DNA from 2 places in the Pantoea sp. nfd-35 genome. Region 2 is predicted to be linked to the other one. Evidence: riboswitches for the same ligand, from Rfam matches in the RefSeq annotation. Region 2 holds a riboswitch; the other holds the start of a gene.
What was found. Region 2 has a riboswitch for fluoride ahead of P9J57_RS21920 (DHHA2 domain-containing protein). Riboswitches for the same ligand answer to the same signal wherever they lie in the genome.

Region 1 (9,202 bases), on a different replicon from region 2:
GCGAAGTGTCGGACGGGTTCGCGTGATCAACAACCGATCTGTGTTCCATGGCAATCTCCCCGGGCAGGCGATTCATCATTATTGTGAGTATTACGGTCGCCCGGCGGTACAAGGCCGTCGGGGCGTTGCGCTGAGAGTAGGGGGAATGAACAGGATATGTTGTAAAGTTGTTTCAAAATCGTGCGGGAGCTAATGCTTTGTGGTTTTTAATCGGGTTTTAATTGTACTGATTAATGCTCCGTACCATAGAGCGCTTGGCGGTAGCCAGGTGGTTATGCAATGCGCACAGCGCATCCACATCCCGGCGGCCAATCAGGGCGGACAGAATCGCCATATGCTCTTCCAGCGCGACGATATTGCGCTGCTTAAGATCGCTTTCATCCCACTGATAATGCGAATGAAAAATCACTGAAATAATCTCCAGCGACTGATTAAAAAAGGGGTTGTTGGCGGCAGACAGGATCAGCCAGTGCAGCTCTTTATCGAGGGCAGCAAAATGGCGATAGTTGCTGGCGATCGTTTCGCGCATCGATCGGTGGCGATCCAGTAGATCTCTGGCCTGGATCCAGCGTTCATCCTCTCTGGGCAAATTTAGAAAGCGGGTAAGCGCATGAGTTTCCAGCATCTCGCGCAGCTCAAATAACTTTTCGGCGTACTCCTGTGAAAACTTTTTCATCTGCCAGTGGCCGCGTTTAACCGGTTCCAGCAGGTTATAACGCATAAAATGCAGCAGGAATTCCCGTACCGCTACCGGGCTGACGTTGGCCTGTTTTGCCAGTTGCAGTTCGCTGAACGTGTCACCGGGCTGCAGCAGTCGCTGATTAATCATATCAAAAAAGCGTTTTTCCACCTGGCTGGCCTGCAGCTCAATGGCTGGCGTGACGGCGCTGAGGCTGTCTTGCTCTTCAGGCTCGCGCACGATGACCCAGCTCTCTTTTACGTTCTCCAGCACGCCGCGTTGGTGCAGATAACGCAGAGCATGCCGCACCGTAGTGCGGCTGATATTAAACATTTCAGCCAGGGCGGCCTGTGGCGGCAGGGGCGACTGAATATGACCCTGGGCAATGCTTTCCAGCATATGGTTGATCACGTTATGACGTAAATTCTGACTACGGCTCATGAGCGGCTCCGGTTTTTTATGCATTAAAAACCATTGAAGGCCCAAAAAAACCGTCACGCTTCACAGAACGCGCAAAGGAAATGCCTTGTCACGGCAAGATTAGCCATAACTGCGCTAACGATAACGGGAGTCTTACCATGACAACAATGAAAGCATTAGTCATCGCCGAACCACGCAATATGGTCTGGACCACGCGCGCAACGCCTCAACCCGCGCCAGGGGAGGTGCTGATTAAAATTGTCAGCGCGGGCATCTGCGGCACGGATATCCATGCCTGGGCGGGAAACCAACCTTTTTTTAGCTATCCACGGGTACTCGGGCATGAACTCTGCGCAGACATTGTTGAAATAGGCAGCGCCGTGGAGGGGTTTGCCGTTGGCCAGCGCGTGGCGCTGATCCCCTATCTCTCCTGTTATCAGTGCGATGCCTGCCAAAGCGGTAAAACCAACTGTTGTGAACATATCTCAGTTATTGGCGTACATCAGGATGGCGGCTTTTGTGACTATCTGAGCGTGCCTGCGTCAAACCTGTTGGCCGTGGACGCGCTGGCACCTGAGGCGGCGGCGCTGATTGAACCCTTTGCGATTAGCGCCCATGCGGTAAGGCGTGCGGCAGTGGCACAGGGCGATGCCGTGCTGGTGGTGGGCGCTGGCCCTATTGGGCTGGGGGCGGCGGCCATCGCGGCGGCCAATGGCGCGCAGGTCATCGTGGCGGACACCAGTGAATACCGCCGCCAGCACGTCAGTCAACAGCTGGGTCTTCCCGCGCTTAACCCGGCTGACGCCGATTTCATCGCCAAGCTGCGCGCTGGATTTAACGGTCAGCTGGCGTTAACCCTGATCGATGCCACGGGCAACCCGGCGGCCATGAACGCGGCGGTTAACCTGATTCGGCATGGCGGTACGGTGGTTTATGTAGGCCTGCACAAAGGCGACCTGGTCATCCCCGACAGTGAATTCCACAAAAAAGAGAGTACGTTGATGGGCAGCCGGAACGCTACGCGCGAAGATTTTGACCGGGTGCGTGAACTCATGGCCGCCGGGAAACTGCGAGCAGAAATGATGCTGAACCGCCATTTCGCCTTCTCTACGCTGGCAGAGCACTTTGAGGAAGCGGTTATCAACAATCGTGAGTTGATTAAAGGCGTTATCGATTTTGATCGCTAACGGTGGATGACAGGAGCCGTCTCGCCGCCAGGCTTATCGGCTGAGCAACTGAAAAAAGTGTTTCCGCACGGCCTCCGCATCAACCCCCAGTGCGATGCGCTGTCGAGGCAGATTGCGGAAGGGATCATGCCGGGACGCCAGGGCACTCAACTGACGCACCGTCTGGCCGCAGGCAATGCCTTCCGTAATGACACGAAGCGGGCTTTCCACCAGCGTGAACGCGTCAGGCAAACACAGCCAGGATATCGTCAGCGTGTCATGCAGCGCCATACCAGAAAAGCCTTCCTTCTCAAGGCTGTATGCCAGATAGGGGCGGCAGATCGCATGCAGGACGGGTTGATGAAGTCGATCGACCTCATCGCTGTGGATCAAGACGTTATGCGTGACATCGAGCGGGATCACCACGATCGGCAAGGTGGAAGAGAGAACCTGATCGGCGGCGTGAGGATCTTTCCAGATATTAAATTCGCTGAAGGGCGTGACATTCCCGCTGTGCCCATCCGTGCCAAATGCGCCGCCCATTATGACCAGCTCTTTCACCAGCGGAATAATATCCGGCGCCTGATTGATTGCGCTGGCGATATTGGTCAGCGGACCTATCGCGACAAGCGTGATTTCACCCGGACGGGCCCGCACGCTGTCGATAATAAACTGAACGGCACCGGGTGCCTCATCGCTGAAGGGATTATCAAACGCGTCCCCTAAACCATCTTCGCCATGCAGTCGGGCAGGCGCGCTCGGCGCCTGGGCTAATGGACGTGAACAGCCCCGGTATACCGGCACCTCAATCGCCATTTTGTGGCAAAACAGCCGGGCGTTTTTCACGGCCTGTCCCACGGCAACGTTGCCAAACACCGTAGTAATGCCCAGCAAATGTTGGGTGCGGGCGGCATAAGCCAGAGCAAAGGCATCGTCTACGCCGATATCAGTATCTAAAATGACAGTTCGCACAGGCCGCTCCAGAACAGGCTCATCCCTTCGCTATGCGTGAAGGGCATTAAACGGCCCTTTAAGGCCGCTGGCAGGTCACCATTTAAGCGGAAAACGGCTCAAGAGGAAACCTGAATTGTGTGGCCCAAAACCGTCTGCTTTGCGGCAGCCTGAGCGGGGGCATCTGTCCAGACGGCGTCGGTTGGCATTGCTGATTTCCCCGCTCAACTGTGGTTGCCAGTCAGAAAAAGGCGTCGTATTATGGCGCGCATAAGGTGATGGCGTTCCACCTTTCCCAACCGCCTGCAGGCGTAACCTGCGGCTGATGACGCCTGACATTATCCTTAATCCTTTCGCGGGAGCTGGAGTGTCAGGTGCATGCATTTTTTCTGGCCCTCCACCCTCTTCTGCGCAAATCCTGAAATGGAGTCTGTGATGTTAAAACCGCTATTGGCTGTGATTTTGGGCGGCAGTGTGGGCTGTGTACTGCGTTGGTGGTTCGGTATGCGTTTTAATGCGTTTTTCCCCAATCTGCCACCGGGGACTTTGCTGGTGAATTTGATTGGCGGATTCGTGATTGGCGGTGCAATGGCCTGGTTTATCAAAAATCCCTCACTCGATCCCGCCTGGCGGTTACTCATCATTACGGGCTTATGCGGCGGGCTTACCACGTTTTCCACGTTTACAGCAGAGTTAATGACCTTATTGCAGACCGGCAAATACCTGTGGGCGATGAGCAGTGCGCTGGTGCATGTCATTGGCTCGTTACTGATGAGTTTTGCCGGTTTCGCGCTCATTAACCTGTTGGGCTAGCCTGAGGGCCAAACCGGCATGTCTGCGGTTTAGTCCTGCAAGCACTGAGCAATAAACCCGGCGGCGTGCATCGCGCCCTGACCCGAAATCGTGTGACCGGTCTGCGGCTCAAATACCGCTTCGACCAGGACGCCAGCCGCCTTCAGGCGAGTGGCCGCCGACTCGCTTTCACTGGCCGGTATGACCGTATCAGCACGACCATGAATTATCAGGGCTGGCGTGTGAGGTGCTGGCGTCAGCGGGCCGTCAAAGGCCAGGCGTCCGGAAAACGCCACCACGCCCGCGAGCGGATAACGCCCGGAAGCCAGCAGATCCAGCGCCATAATTGAGCCCTGCGAAAAGCCCACCAGAATGACGTTTTCCCAGCGATCTGCCATTCCGTGCTGCGCCATCAGATGACGAATAACGCGGTCAAAGGCCTCGCGGGCTTCACGCACCCGACCCGGGCGATTTTCCGGCGTAATCCCGGCCAGGCTAAACCACTGATAGCCCGCGCCATGCTCAAAGACGTAAGGCGCATCCGGTGAGGCAAAGGCCACATCCGGGAGCAGGGTTGCCCAGTCGTCGCCAATGGGGGCCAGATCGTCGCCGTTACTGCCCACGCCGTGTAGGAAGATCACCAATGCTTTTGCCATGTCCGTTCCTTCGCTGTTTTGTCAGATTCTGCAGGCATTTGAACAGCTGGCGGGATTAACGTCAAAACCTAACGACGCTTCAGGTCGCGCGTTGGCATGAGGCATTCCGTGCCGTTCTGCTTTCCCTGAACCCTAAAACCTGCTTGACTGACGTGTCATCGGTTGCTGTCTGGAGTTATGCATGTCGTTGTTCCACCTGAGTTCGCTTTCAGATATCTCTGCCGCTGAATGGGATGCGCTGTTACCCGATCAACAGCCTTTTTTACGCCACGCGTTTTTGCTGAGCCTGGAAGAAAGTGGCAGCGTCCGGCCGGAAAGGGGCTGGCAGCCCGATCACCTTCTCTGGCGTGAGGCCGGTGTGCTTCGCGCCGCGCTTCCCGGTTATCAAAAGTTTCATTCTCAGGGTGAATACGTTTTCGATCACGCCTGGGCAGATGCCTGTCAGCGCGCCGGGATTCCGTACTATCCGAAATGGCTGGGCGCGATTCCTTTCAGCCCGGTCACAGGGGCACGCGTACTCGGCGCAGCGGATGCCGCCGCCCGACTGCTTGCTGCTCTCCCGGACGCGCTGGCTGAACAGGGGCTGAGTGGTGCGCATATCAACTTCACCGACCCGCAAGCGAACGCCTTGCTGGCGGCGCAACCTGACTGGCTGTCACGCCTGGGCTGCCAGTATCACTGGCACAATCGAGGCTATCGCGACTTTCAGGATTTCCTGGATACGCTGATGTCGCGTAAACGTAAACAGCTGCGAAAAGAGCGCGAGCAGGTGGTGCAGAGCGGTTTTGAATTTGACTGGTATCGCGGCGATCAACTGCGCGAGGATCAGTGGGACTTTGTCTATACCTGCTACGCCAATACTTATGCAGTGCGCGGCCAGCGGCCCTATCTGACCCGCGCCTTCTTCAGCCTGCTGGCTGAGAGGCTGCCGGACAATATTCGCGTGGTCATTGCCCGTCTGCAGCAACAACCGGCGGCGATGGCCTTTTACCTCAAGGACGGCCAAAGCCTGTATGGCCGCTACTGGGGCTGCCTGGCGGAATTTGACCGGCTTCACTTCGAAACCTGTTTTTATCAGGGGATGGATTTCGCCATTGCGGAAAGGCTGCAACGCTTTGATGCGGGCGCGCAGGGCGAGCACAAACTGGTACGTGGTTTTGAACCCCAGATGACCCACTCCTGGCACTATTTGTGCCATCCCGGCCTGCGCGCGGCCGTGGATGACTTTCTGCAGCAGGAGCGGCAAGGCGTCCATCTCTGGGCCGAAGAAGCCCGTGACGCCCTGCCATATCGACGCGGCGATTAATCTGCGCCAACAAATCCTCCCGTCTGATGCTGCCACAGACGGGCATACAGGCCATTTTGAGCCAGTAGCTCAGAGTGACTACCGATTTCCACAATCTGGCCTTTTTCCAGCACCACCAGACGATCCATTTTGGCAATGGTGGACAGGCGGTGGGCGATGGCAATCACCGTTTTGCCCTGCATCAGGGATTCCAGGCTTTCCTGAATCGCGGCTTCCACTTCGGAATCGAGCGCGGACGTCGCTTCATCCATAATCAGGATCGGCGCATCTTTCAACAGGACACGGGCGATAGCTACGCGCTGGCGCTGCCCGCCTGACAGTTTCACGCCGCGTTCACCCACATGTGCATCCAGGCCAAACCGGCCCTGAGAATCCGACAGCAACGGGATAAACTCATCGGCGCGGGCGCGATGAATGGCTAACTGGAGTTCTTCTTCGCTGGCATCTGGCCGCCCGTACAACAGGTTTTCGCGAATAGAGCGATGCAGCAGCGAGGTATCCTGGGTGATCATCCCGATTTGGCTGCGCAGGCTCTCCTGCGTCACTTCAGCAATATTTTGACCGTCAATCAGGATACGACCGCCGTTGAGGTCGTACAGGCGCAGCAGCAGGTTCACCAGGGTGGATTTACCCGCACCGGAAGGCCCAATCAGGCCAATTTTTTCACCGGGTTTGATGGTCAGGTTCAGGCCATCAATGACCTGACGGCCGCCGCCATAGTCAAAACGGATAGCGTCGAAACGAATCTCGCCCTGCGTCACCTTTAGCTGTGTTGCCTTTGAGGAATCCTGCACGCTAAGCGGTTGTGAAATGGTATTCAGTCCGTCCTGCACCATACCGATGTTTTCAAAAATCCCGTTTACCACCCACATCACCCAGCCGGACATGTTGACCAGGCGGATCACCAGGCCGGTTGCCAGGGCAATGGCGCCAACGCTGATCAGCGACTCGCTCCACAGCCACAGCGCCAGTCCTGACGTTGAGACAATCAGGATTCCGTTCAGCGTTGATAAGGTGAGGTCCATGCTGGTCACCATCCGGTTAGCATGCTGCGTCTTATCCGTCTGCTCCTGAATCGCTTCGCGGGCATACTGACGTTCAAGATCGCTGTGCGCGAAAAGCTTGATGGTGGCGATGTTGGTATAGCCGTCAACAATGGTGCCCATCAGCTTCGAACGGGCCTCCGATGACACCACCGAACGGGCTTTTACCCGGGGGACGAAAAAGCGCAGCGCGGCAACGTAGGCCACAATCCAGATTATCAGCGGAATCATCAAACGCCAGTCGGCTTCTGCAAACAGGACCATCGCCGTTGCGGCATAGATCAGCACATGCCAGATCGCATCCACCAACTGTACTGCCGAGTCGCGCAGCGAATTACCGGTTTGCAAAATACGTTGCGCAATCCGCCCGGCGAAGTCGTTCTGAAAAAAGTTCATGCTCTGCCGCAGGACATAATTATGGTGCTGCCAGCGGATCATACTGGTCATGCCGGGGTTAATGCTCTGATGGACCAGCATATCGTGCAGTGCAATAAATACCGGGCGCAGTATTAGCGCAACACAGCCCATCCATAACAACGTTTGCCAGTTATCCCTGAACAACGTTGCTGGCGTAGCGTGATTCACCAAATCGATAATGCGGCTCAGATAACTGAACAGTGCAACCTCAATCAGTGCGCCAATTAATCCCACCACCAGTAGTGCGGCGAAGCTCGGCCACACCTGACGCAGATAGTAAAAGTAAAATGGCCAGACCCGTGAAGGCGGCATATCGGTTGGCGCATCCTGAAAAATATTGATAAAACGTTCGAAACGACGATACAACATAGAGTCACTCTTTCCGTTCGGGAAGAGTTACAGCTTAGTGCATGTGTACGCCCGATTAAAAAGGATTAAATATGGATATCACTCTGCGCGGCCGCGAGCCTGGCGATGCTGCGGCATACCAACGTCTTTACGGTCATCCGGCGGTTTATCCCTGGACGCTTCAGTTGCCTTTCCCCAGCGTCGCGACCTGGGAAAAGAAGTTTGCAAAGATGGATGCGGAAGGCTTTATCAATTTTATCGCCGAAGTTGAGGGGGAAATGGTGGGCGAACTCACGCTGTTTACCAATCATAATCCGCGTACCCGCCACTGCATCAGTTTCGGTATTGGCGTCGATCCCGCCTTCTCTGGTCGGGGAATCGGAGAGCATTTGATTCGTAACGCCATGGATTATGCGCGCAACTGGCTGGGCATCACCCGTATGGAACTGGAGGTGTTTCACGATAATCACCGGGCGCTGGCGCTGTATGAGCGACTGGGTTTTGAACGCGAAGGCATCCGCCGCCAGGCGTCACTGCGTGAAGGCAAATTTCACGATGTGGTGATGATGGCAAAATTGCTCACTGAGACAGCCTGACCACGCTCTTTTTTACCGGTTAACAGGAAAAATCTCCCTTCGACGGCTAAAATTTGTGCTGTGCCACAGTTCGCACAAAATGACCTGCACAAAACCGAGTGCCTGCCGATATCACGATATCACCCGCTGATACTCTGGAGGGAGATTGTGATTAAACTCATCACCATTGACGAACTAAAACCGGGTATGTTCGTCCACAAGCTTGAAGTCTGGTGGTTTAAAGACAAACGCATTCGTAATCAGATGTTGATCACCGATCAACGTCAGGTTTCGATGTTTCGTCATGAGGGCATACAGCGTTTATGGATCGATATGGAGAAATCGATTTCAGTGACGCCATCTGTGCCGAAAAAGGTCGATTCAGGCCTGCGTGCGCCTTTTTCTCAGGAAATGGAGCAGGCGCAGCATATCTTTGAACAGGGAAAGCCAAAAGTGCTGGCCATGTTCAGCGAGGCACGCCTGGGCCATGGTCTGAATCTCAATGATATGATTGCCATTGTCGATCAGATTGCGGGCTCTATTGAGCGTGAGCCCTCCGCGCTGTTACGCGTTGCGCAGCTAAAGGATCATGACAATTACACCTACCTGCACTCCATGGCGGTCTGTGGGCTCATGATCGCCTTTGGAAAAAAACTGGGGCTGGATGCTCAGCAGCTTCAGCGGGTGGGGATGGGCGGATTACTGCACGACCTGGGTAAGGCAGCCGTACCACTCGCTATCCTCAACAAACCGGACACGCTCAACGACGAAGAGTTTAAGATCATGTGTGAACATCCGATTGCAGGTGCGCAAATGCTGATGGATGCACAGGCAGGCGATGATCTTGTG
Region 2 (9,202 bases):
ACACAAAGGCCGGCAGCCGGCCTTTGTCATTATGTTAAGCCGCCTGAGCAGGCGTAGCTCCAGAAATCGCCGCTGCATACTGTTGAGAGGCAGCTTTGATCCCGTTGAAGTAGGCTTTGTAGTTGGCTCGGATATCACCGTTAAGTTTGTCGCACATTGAGTCACACTGTTTAACGACGTCAACAATGTTCAGAACCTGGAAGACAATGTCCACGACGGACATGACGACGGCAACCACAGTGATAAATTTACCTACGGCACTCATGGCCTCGAACGTCGTAACTTCAACTTCTTCAACCGGAATGCCGGCATCCCTGGCCGCCTGCTGAATGACATTATTAGCGACGTTGAGGTTGTATATCATCATTGCGATAGAGAAATTCTGTACCAGTGTCACGGCAAGAGGTTCAGAGGATGTGAATGCAGCCAGTGACTTCATGCACTCCTGGATGTCCGCATCTGTTTTGCTACTGAAGTTGAGCTTGTCGAGGGCATCGTAAACAGCGCTGATTTCCTGGCTGTTAAAAGCCTGTCTTGCTGATGCAGCATACTGCCTGAATGTGGCCGCATCCAGCTTACCGCTTTTCTTCTGCACTTCTGCCATAAACTGCATTAACAGCGAACGGCATTCCTGTGTATTAAAGCCTTTATAGGCTTTAGAGACGATGAGGGAGTTGTTCGCCTTGTATGCAGAAATATAGTCGCTGACGGCCGGAGTGATCTGGGATGCAATGTCAGTATCAACAGTCTGCAGTTTGGCGTTTAAGTCCCCCGATTTACTCGAAATGACCCCGCGGTCAATCAGTTCAGCAGCTTCTAAAGCAGCAAACGCCGCCATACCGAAACCGAATGTCCAGATTGAAGCCACAGCAGCTGCGTCAGCACTTATCTGCAAGGCGTCAGCTGCGATAGTGAGATCTCTTACCTGACATGCCAGCTCTACCAGTGAGTCAAACTCCTTATCGACTACCGAGTCAGAATTAAAATCACCAAGGCTGATAAAGAGGGATTGTTCTCTGATAAGAGGATCGATGTTGGCGTCAGACTCTGACTCCCATGTACCCATGAATGCTAAGTAGTTGAATAAATCCGTGCTGCCCATGCTCATAGTCTTTCCTGTATGAAGTTAGAGGATATTGAAATCGGCAGACACGAAAATTCAGCCGACAGTTTATTAAAAAGAGGGGTGTTTCATTAATTTATAAAAGCAATTTAAAATTAAAAGTTTAAATAAATTAAACTTTTAAAAATAACGCTTTAATTAAAATCTAACAAAAACAGTAAGTTGTTTTTTTAACAATATTTATTGGGATTTATTGCAAATGAATATTCACCTTTTGTTAAGCGTTGTCAATGGTGTCTTATAAATATTTCTTTTGTTTTGGCGCGCTCTCATCTGTGGTTTTCAGGTGCACAAAGAGAGGCATAAATAAATAAGAGGGGGCGAACTGATTTAACATTCTTCGGAATGTAATTTTAATCGACACAGATCGCGTTTATTTGACTTTAGCTGAGGGAATGTCGCTCCATCGCGTGGTCCAAGCCGGAGACAACATTTCCCGTTTCATCCGCCATTCCGTATCGATGCCCTGACCCGCAAACCACACCCGTCCCAGACCTGACTGGTTAATGCCGTCCAGCACCTTCATCAGCTGCGCGCTGTTTGCCCGCGGCCGGTTGTCGTCAAACAGATTAAGCTGACTGACGCCGTGAGGGGTAAAGTCATCGAGCATGACGCCGGCCTTCATGTACCGGTGGCCATCCTCCCAGATGCGGTCCAGCGCGCGCATGGCCACGCCGATGATATCGCGCGTATCCTGCGTGGGCAGGGTGAGTTTTTCACCGGCCGTATTGCCATAAAACGTCTCGCCGACGGCGTGCGGTGAGGTCCGGACAAACACGCTGATGTGCCTGCAGTACTGTCGTTCGCCCCGCAGCTTTTCAGCGGCGCGCGTGGCGTACTGGCAGAGTGCCTGCTGCATGGCCACTTTTGTGGTGATGCGGGATCCAAAACTGCGGCTGCAGACAATCTGCTGCTTTGCCGGCGGCATCTCCTCGAGCGGAATGCAGGCCTCGCCGTTCAGCTCGCGCACCGTTCTTTCCAGCACTACCGAAAAGTTCTTCCGGATGAAAGCGGGGTGCGTACGCGCCAGCTCGAGCGCGTTAGTGATGCCGAGCAGGTTCAGTTTCTTGCCGATACGCCTGCCAACCCCCCAGATTTCCTCGACGGGCTGGCGCATCAGCAGCGCCTCGGTCCGCTTCGGGTTTCCGGGCGTCAGCGCCAGCACGCCCTTAAACTGGGGCCACTCTTTCGAGGCCCACTGGGCTGATTTGGCCAGCGTTTTGGTCGGGCCGATGCCTGCGCCAATCGTCAGCCCGGTTCTGGCCAGAACGTGGGCACGCAGCCGGTGGCCGAAGTGCTCGAAGTCCTCACAGCTATCAATGCCTGTCAAATCGAGAAACATTTCATCAATGGAATACTGTTCGACTTTGGGCGTCATATCTTCCAGAGCAGACATGACGCGCTGGCTGAGGCTGTGATTTATGTGGAATGCAATTTAAACAAAAAAAATCAGTTACCATTCCTCTGAAGTTTATTTTCTGAACAGGAATTATTCAGCCTTGAACTACCTCAGTATGCTTACTGACAGGGGGGAAGGTTGAGGGTGGTAAGACATAGTCGGAAAATCGATTTCCCCGCCAGGATTTAATCTGCCACACTTACTCTGAAGCCCTCAATCGGGCAATGAGTCTTATCCCTTACCCACCCCAATGCAGGAAAAATGATGATAAAAAAATACAGGATCCCGGGACTGACCGCGGTGGCGTTTCTTCTTATCAGCACCCTCGCCGGTGCCGCAGAGGAACGCTGGACGTTTGACGGCGATATCCACAACAATTCCCTTGCTGTCAGTCCCGATGAGAAAACGGCGGTGGCGTCCTACAGTGAGCGCTCTGAGGTGGTGGTCTACGACCTGGCTGCCGGGAAAGTCAGAAAGGTGCTGAAGGGATACGTCACGCCCCGCAATGCGCTTTTCTCCCCCGACGGGAAGGCCGTATATCTTTCAGACAGCAGCCTCGGCGTGGTCAGAAAAATCAGCACCGGGACGCTTGATGTGGAGACCTCGCTGCCGCTGGGGCCCGGGGCATTCGGCACAGCTATCAGCCGTGACGGTCAGCGCCTGTATGTGAATAACGAGGCCGCCAGCACGCTCTCGGTGTATGACCTGACGCACAACCGGCCCGTTGCGGTCGTGACGGGTTTTGCCCAGCCCCGTCAGGGCATAAAAATCAGCCCGGACGGCAAAACCGTCTACGTCACTAACTTTAAGGGCGATAAAATTACCCTGGTTGACGCCGTAACGGGCGAGATTCGCGGCGAGATAACAGGCTTCAGCAAGCTGCGCGCCATTTCAGTCAGCGCCGACGGCCGCACACTGTACGCGGCTAACAGCGGCAGCAACACCATCGCCGTGGTTGACACGCAGAAGCTCGCCATTACGGCAACCATTCCCGTGGGGCAGGATCCTTACGGTGCCGCCCTGACGCCGGATAACCGCTATGTTTACAGCGGCAACCTGGGCGACAACAGCCTCTCCGTTATTGATACCGCCGCCGGTAAGGTGGTCTCCACCGTTACCGGACTGGATGCGCCCCGTCAGGCCATCGTTTTCAGCAAAGACGGTGCCCGCGCGTGGGTGCTGAATAAAGACCTCAGCATTGCGGTCGTTGACCTGAAACAGAACCGCGTCACGGCCACGATTAAAAGCCCGCCGCAGGCCTGATTCAGTCCTTCCCTCACTCCGGCGGTGTGACGGTCCTTCCCGGAGTGGGAGAGTCTAACCACTTTTACTGGTTTATTTTAACTGAATAACCTGTTTTAAAGATTTAACCCGACGTGCCTATACTCTTTCTGTCTACTCAGGAGATTACGGCATGAACGATAAAATATTTACCCTGCATAACGGAGCGCGCCCGCTGAGCGCGCTGAGCAGCCCGAAAGAGGCCATACGTCAGTTCACGCCTAACTGGTTCGCCGCGACCATGGGGACCGGTATCCTGTCTCTGTCTCTGGCGCAGTTCCCCTGGCCGGTTCCGGGATTACGCCTCGTCGCCGAGGGACTCTGGATGTTTAACATCTTCCTGTTCAGCGTCTTTGCCGTGATGTATCTGGCCCGCTGGGTGATGTACTTCGGTGAGGCAAAGCGCATCTTTGGCCATTCAACGGTGTCCATGTTCTTCGGCACCATCCCGATGGGCATGGCCACCATCATCAACGGGCTGCTGGCGTTTGGCCTCCCCCGGTGGGGGGCTGACGTCATTCCCGTAGCGCACGCCCTGTGGTGGCTGGACGTGGCGATGTCGCTGCTGTGTGGCGTGTGTATTCCCTACATGATGTTTACCCGGCAGCAGCACAGCATTGACCAGATGACCGCCGTCTGGTTACTGCCGGTCGTGGCCGCCGAGGTTGCGGCAGTCAGTGGCGGCCTGCTGGCACCGCACATTGCCGACCCCCACGCGCAGCTCGGCATCATTATTACCAGCTACGTGCTGTGGGCGTACTCGGTGCCGGTGGCGCTGAGCATCCTCGCCATCCTGCTGCTGCGTATGGCGCTGCACAAGCTACCACACGAAAGCATGGCGGCCTCAAGCTGGCTGGCACTGGGGCCGATTGGTACCGGCTCGCTGGGGATGCTGGTCATCGGCGGAGATGCGCCCGGGGTGTTTGCCGCGGCGGGCATGCCGGAAATCGGTCATATCGCGCAGGGCGTGGGGTTCGTTGCCGGCATTCTCTTCTGGGGCTGCGGCCTGTGGTGGATGCTGCTGGCCACGCTGATAACCGTGCGATACTTCCGTGAAGGCATTCCGTTCAATCTGGGATGGTGGGGCTTTACCTTCCCGCTGGGCGTGTACACGGTCGCCACGCTGAAGCTGTCCACCCTCGTTGACCTGGCGTTCTTTAAAGGCTTCGGTGCGCTTCTTGTCGTCATGCTGGCCGCCATGTGGCTGCTGGTCGCGGTGAAGACGGTGCGCGGGGCATGGAGCGGGAAACTGTTTGTTTCCCCCTGTCTGGCAGGCCTGGACCGGAAGCCGTGAGTGAAACCTGCACGTCGCTGCTGGACCCGTTTTTACGCGAGGAACGCCTCGCGGCAGTCACCGCGCCGCACGTGGCCGCGCTGAATCGCTGGGTCAGCGGGCTGCGTCAGCACGGCGTGGAGCTGCCGTGGTTTGATCCGGCCGACGGCGGGACCGGGGCCGGACTGCTCGTCCTGCTGCAGTCGCCGGCGCGCAGCAGCCCGTCACCCCGGTTTGTGTCGCGGGATAACCCGGGGCCGGCCCAGCAGAACCTGGGGCGGTTTCTGGCGGAAGCCGGTATTGCGCGCCGGGACAGCGTGCTGTGGAATACGGTGCCCTGGGTCAGCGACGGGCCGCAGAAACGGCCCTCAGCGGCGGACATCCGCAGCGGCTGCGCCTGGCTTGAGGACGTGCTGGCGTATCTGCCCGCGCTGCGCGTGGTGGTGCTGGCCGGTGCCGTAGCGGCTCAGGCCCGCGGGACGGTCAGTCATCAGTGCCCCGGCGTCACGGTGCTGAAGATGCCTCACCCCAGTCCGCTTTCACTTTGCACAAGCCCGGCGGTGCCGGAAAACATCCGCCGGGTGCTCCGCGAAGCACGCGCTGCGCTGGCGGGCTGAGGGTGCCAGCAGAATAATACTGACAGGCTTTCCGTCTGGCTCTATACTCAGAGTACAGGGTGATGGCGTTCCACCTTTCCCAACCGCTCCGTTCCGGAGCTGATGACGCCTGATGTGACTCTTGATTTTCAGGAGGTGCGTCAGGCCGTCCTTACTTTCCTCCCGGCCTGCGTACTTCCCTTTACGGGGAGAGACCCTTGATACACGTTTTTGGCCACATCAATCCTGACAGCGACGCCATCTGCACGGCGGTCGTCACCGCTCACTGGCTGACCGGGCGCGGCATGGACGCCCGCGCATGGCGTCTCGGCGAGGCTAACCGGGAAACCCGCTTTATCTTTGACACCGCCGGTCTTACGCTGCCGCCGCTGCTCGCTATTCCGCTGCAGGATGAACGGGTGTGGCTGGTCGATTTCACCGAGCCGGCGCAGGGGCCTGACGACCTGCTCCGGAGCAACGTCGTGGGCATCACTGACCACCACCGGCTGGGCGGGCTGATAACGCAACTGCCGCCGGAGGTGCATATCCGCCCGGTTGGCAGCAGCGCCACGCTGCTCTGGCTGCTGATGGACGCTGAAGCGCGCCGCACGCAGCCCCCGACGCTCGCCGTGCTTCTGCTGGGCGCACTCCTGAGTGACACCGTGAATCTTCGCTCGCCGACCACCACCGAAGACGATATCCGTTCGGCGACCGAACTGGGCGTGCTGTCCGGCGTAAACCGCAGAGCCTTCGCCCGTGACCTCCTCACCGCCAAAACGGACGTCAGCGGCCTCAGCGCCCAGCAGCTGCTGGGCAGGGACCTCAAGGCCTTCGTCATTGCCGGCACCGACGTGCGCATTGCCCAGATTGAGGTCAGCTCACCGACACAGGTTGCCCCCGTGATGGACGACCTGCTCGCTGCCCTGGCGTATCTGGCGGACCAGTCGGGTGCCGGGCTGACGGTGCTGATGTTGACCGACATTCGCGCCGGGTTTTCAACGCTTTACTTCGCCGGGCGGGAGAGCGTTAACGCGGCCTCCTGCTCCGTACCGGGCATGCTCAGCCGCAAAAAACAGCTTCTGCCGTGGCTTGAGTCCCGCCTTAACCAGAACGGGAGTTCATTATGACCTGCTACACCCACGCACTGATACTTGTGAACGACAAAGACGACGGCACCCTCCTGCTGAAACGGGCGGTCGCGCTGGCGCAGCCGCTCGGCATGAAAATCACCCTGGCCCACATCAGCGACGACTACCGGGAAATGAACTACGTGTCCGACAGCCTGATGGACGACGTCGTGTCGGAAGAGGTGCTGAAAGCCAAAGCGTTTATGAGCGAGCTGGCGGCCTCCGTGCCTGAGGCGGTAGACACGCGGGAGCTGGTGACCATGCGCCGCTTTGAGGACGTGGAGAAGTGCATCAATGAGCTGGGCGTGGACCTCGTGCTTGCCGGGCACCGCAACCGCTTTATGGGAATGCTGACGTCCCGCTCGGCGGAATACATCAACCACCTCACGGTGGATGTGCTTATTACTCACCTGAATGACTAAACCGGGAGAAACGCTATGCACTTTACACTGGATAACGTGACCGCCCGGGAAATTCTTGACTCTCGCGGCAACCCCACCGTTGAAGTTGAGGCCCGGACCCCGGACGGGATGATGGCACGCGCCTCGGTGCCTTCCGGGGCCAGCACCGGGTCGCGCGAGGCCGCAGAGCGCCGCGACGGTGACGCACAACGTTTTGGCGGCAAAGGCGTGCTGGATGCCGTCAGGGCGGTTAATACGGAAATCTGCGAAGCCGTGCGCGGCCTGGACGTGCGCGAGCAGCGGCAGCTGGACAACATCATGCTGATGCTGGACGGCACGGAGAACAAGAGTCGCCTGGGTGCCAATGCCATTCTGGGCGTATCGCTGGCGGTGGCCCGGCTGGCGGCACAGGCCTCGCACGAGCCGCTGTGGCGCTACCTGGGGGGCCTGCAGGCGAATCTGCTGCCCGTGCCGTGCATGAACATCATCAACGGCGGCGTGCACGCCCGCGGTCAGGGCGCGGACTTCCAGGAGTTCATGATAGCGCCACACGGGGCACCCACGCTGCGCGAGGCCGTGCGTCAGGGCAGCGAGGTCTACCAGGCGCTGCGCCAGATCCTGCTGGACAAAAAACTCTCAGCGGCAGTGGGCGACGAAGGCGGTTTTGCGCCCGCCGTGTCGTCGAACCGTGACCCGCTGGCGTTTATCGTACAGGCGATTGAGAAGGCGGGATACAGGCCCGGAGAGGACATCAGCATCTGCATGGACCCTGCCTCAAGTGAGTTTTTCGCTGACGGTCAGTATCATCTGCGCACCGAGGGCAGCGCGCTGAGCGCGGCGGAAATGACGGCATACTACGGCGAGCTGATGGACCAGTTTCCGGTCATCCTGCTGGAAGACGGCCTGGCCGAGGACGACTGGGCGGGCTGGAAGCATCTGCACCAGCAGCTTGCGGGCAGGGCCGAGCTGGTTGGTGACGACCTGTTTGTAACCAACGTGAAGTACATCCAGCGCGGCATTGACGAAAACCTCGCCAGCGCCGCGCTGATCAAGCTCAATCAGATAGGCTCGCTCAGCGAAACGCTGGACGCCGTGGCTCTCTGCCAGCGGCACGGCTGGGGTGCGTTCATGTCTCACCGCAGCGGGGAAACCACGGACACGTTCCTTGCCGATCTGACGGTGGCCCTGCGCGCGGGACACCTGAAAACCGGCGCGCCGTGCCGCGGCGAACGCGTGGAAAAGTACAACCAGCTGATGCGCATTGAGCAGGCGCTGGGTGAGGACGCGCACTACGCGGGGCTTCATGCGTTTGTGCGCCGCACGTAACACATCCGCCGGACGGTCCCCGTCCGGCAAAGAAGGAATGCCTGTGGCCCCTGCAACGCTGATCCTCCTGCGGCACGGCGAAAGCCAGTGGAACCGGGAAAACCGTTTTACCGGCTGGACGGACGTGCCGCTGACGGTCAGGGGGCGGCAGGAGGCCGACCGGGCCGGTGACGCGCTGCGGGCAGCGGGCCTTATGCCCGACCGTGTCTTCACCTCGGTGATGACACGCTGCGTTCACACGGTCTGGCGGGTGCTGGACCGTCTTGACCGAAGCTGGACGCCCGTGGAAAAGAGCTGGCGACTGAACGAGCGCCACTACGGTGCGCTGCAGGGGCTGAACAAGGACGACGCTGCCCGGATGATGGGGGAAGAGACCGTCCGGCTATGGCGCAAAAGCTTCAGCGGCATTCCGCCCGCAGACGCGGAGGCTCCGGCGCAGCTGCGTCGGGATCTGCGCTACCGCCGCGTTGCGCTGGCCGACCTGCCTGCAACGGAAAGCCTGGAAATGACGCTGCGTCGCGTCATGCCATACTGGCACCACGTTGTGGTGCCACAGCTGCGCTGCGGAAGTACCGTTCTGATTGTGGCGCACGGCAACACGCTGCGCGCCCTGACCGCCTTTCTGAACGGCATGCCCCACGACAGCGTGGCACAGCTGCACATCCCGACCGGCGTG

Region 1: linked by a shared signal. The riboswitch ahead of crcB (fluoride efflux transporter CrcB) and the one ahead of P9J57_RS21920 (DHHA2 domain-containing protein) in region 2 are both predicted to bind fluoride.

The regions. Positions count from the first base shown of each region.
Region 1 is NZ_CP122403.1:264,784-273,985, forward strand. It holds gene P9J57_RS01220 (MFS transporter) at 1-49, opposite strand, end outside; gene P9J57_RS01225 (GntR family transcriptional regulator) at 218-1,120, opposite strand; gene P9J57_RS01230 (zinc-binding alcohol dehydrogenase family protein) at 1,258-2,286, shown strand; gene P9J57_RS01235 (nucleoside hydrolase) at 2,320-3,237, opposite strand; fluoride riboswitch at 3,482-3,558, shown strand; gene crcB (fluoride efflux transporter CrcB) at 3,652-4,029, shown strand; gene P9J57_RS01245 (alpha/beta hydrolase) at 4,059-4,664, opposite strand; gene P9J57_RS01250 (GNAT family N-acetyltransferase) at 4,846-5,970, shown strand; gene P9J57_RS01255 (ABC transporter ATP-binding protein) at 5,967-7,799, opposite strand; gene P9J57_RS01260 (GNAT family N-acetyltransferase) at 7,871-8,374, shown strand; gene P9J57_RS01265 (HD-GYP domain-containing protein) at 8,522-9,202, shown strand, end outside.
Region 2 is NZ_CP122405.1:9,490-18,691, forward strand. It holds gene P9J57_RS21895 (hypothetical protein) at 35-1,108, opposite strand; partial or broken gene umuC (translesion error-prone DNA polymerase V subunit UmuC) at 1,497-2,552, opposite strand; gene P9J57_RS21905 (YncE family protein) at 2,787-3,785, shown strand; gene P9J57_RS21910 (TDT family transporter) at 3,937-5,097, shown strand; gene P9J57_RS21915 (uracil-DNA glycosylase family protein) at 5,094-5,693, shown strand; fluoride riboswitch at 5,743-5,812, shown strand; gene P9J57_RS21920 (DHHA2 domain-containing protein) at 5,891-6,799, shown strand; gene P9J57_RS21925 (universal stress protein) at 6,796-7,221, shown strand; gene eno (phosphopyruvate hydratase) at 7,237-8,526, shown strand; gene P9J57_RS21935 (2,3-bisphosphoglycerate-dependent phosphoglycerate mutase) at 8,570-9,202, shown strand, end outside.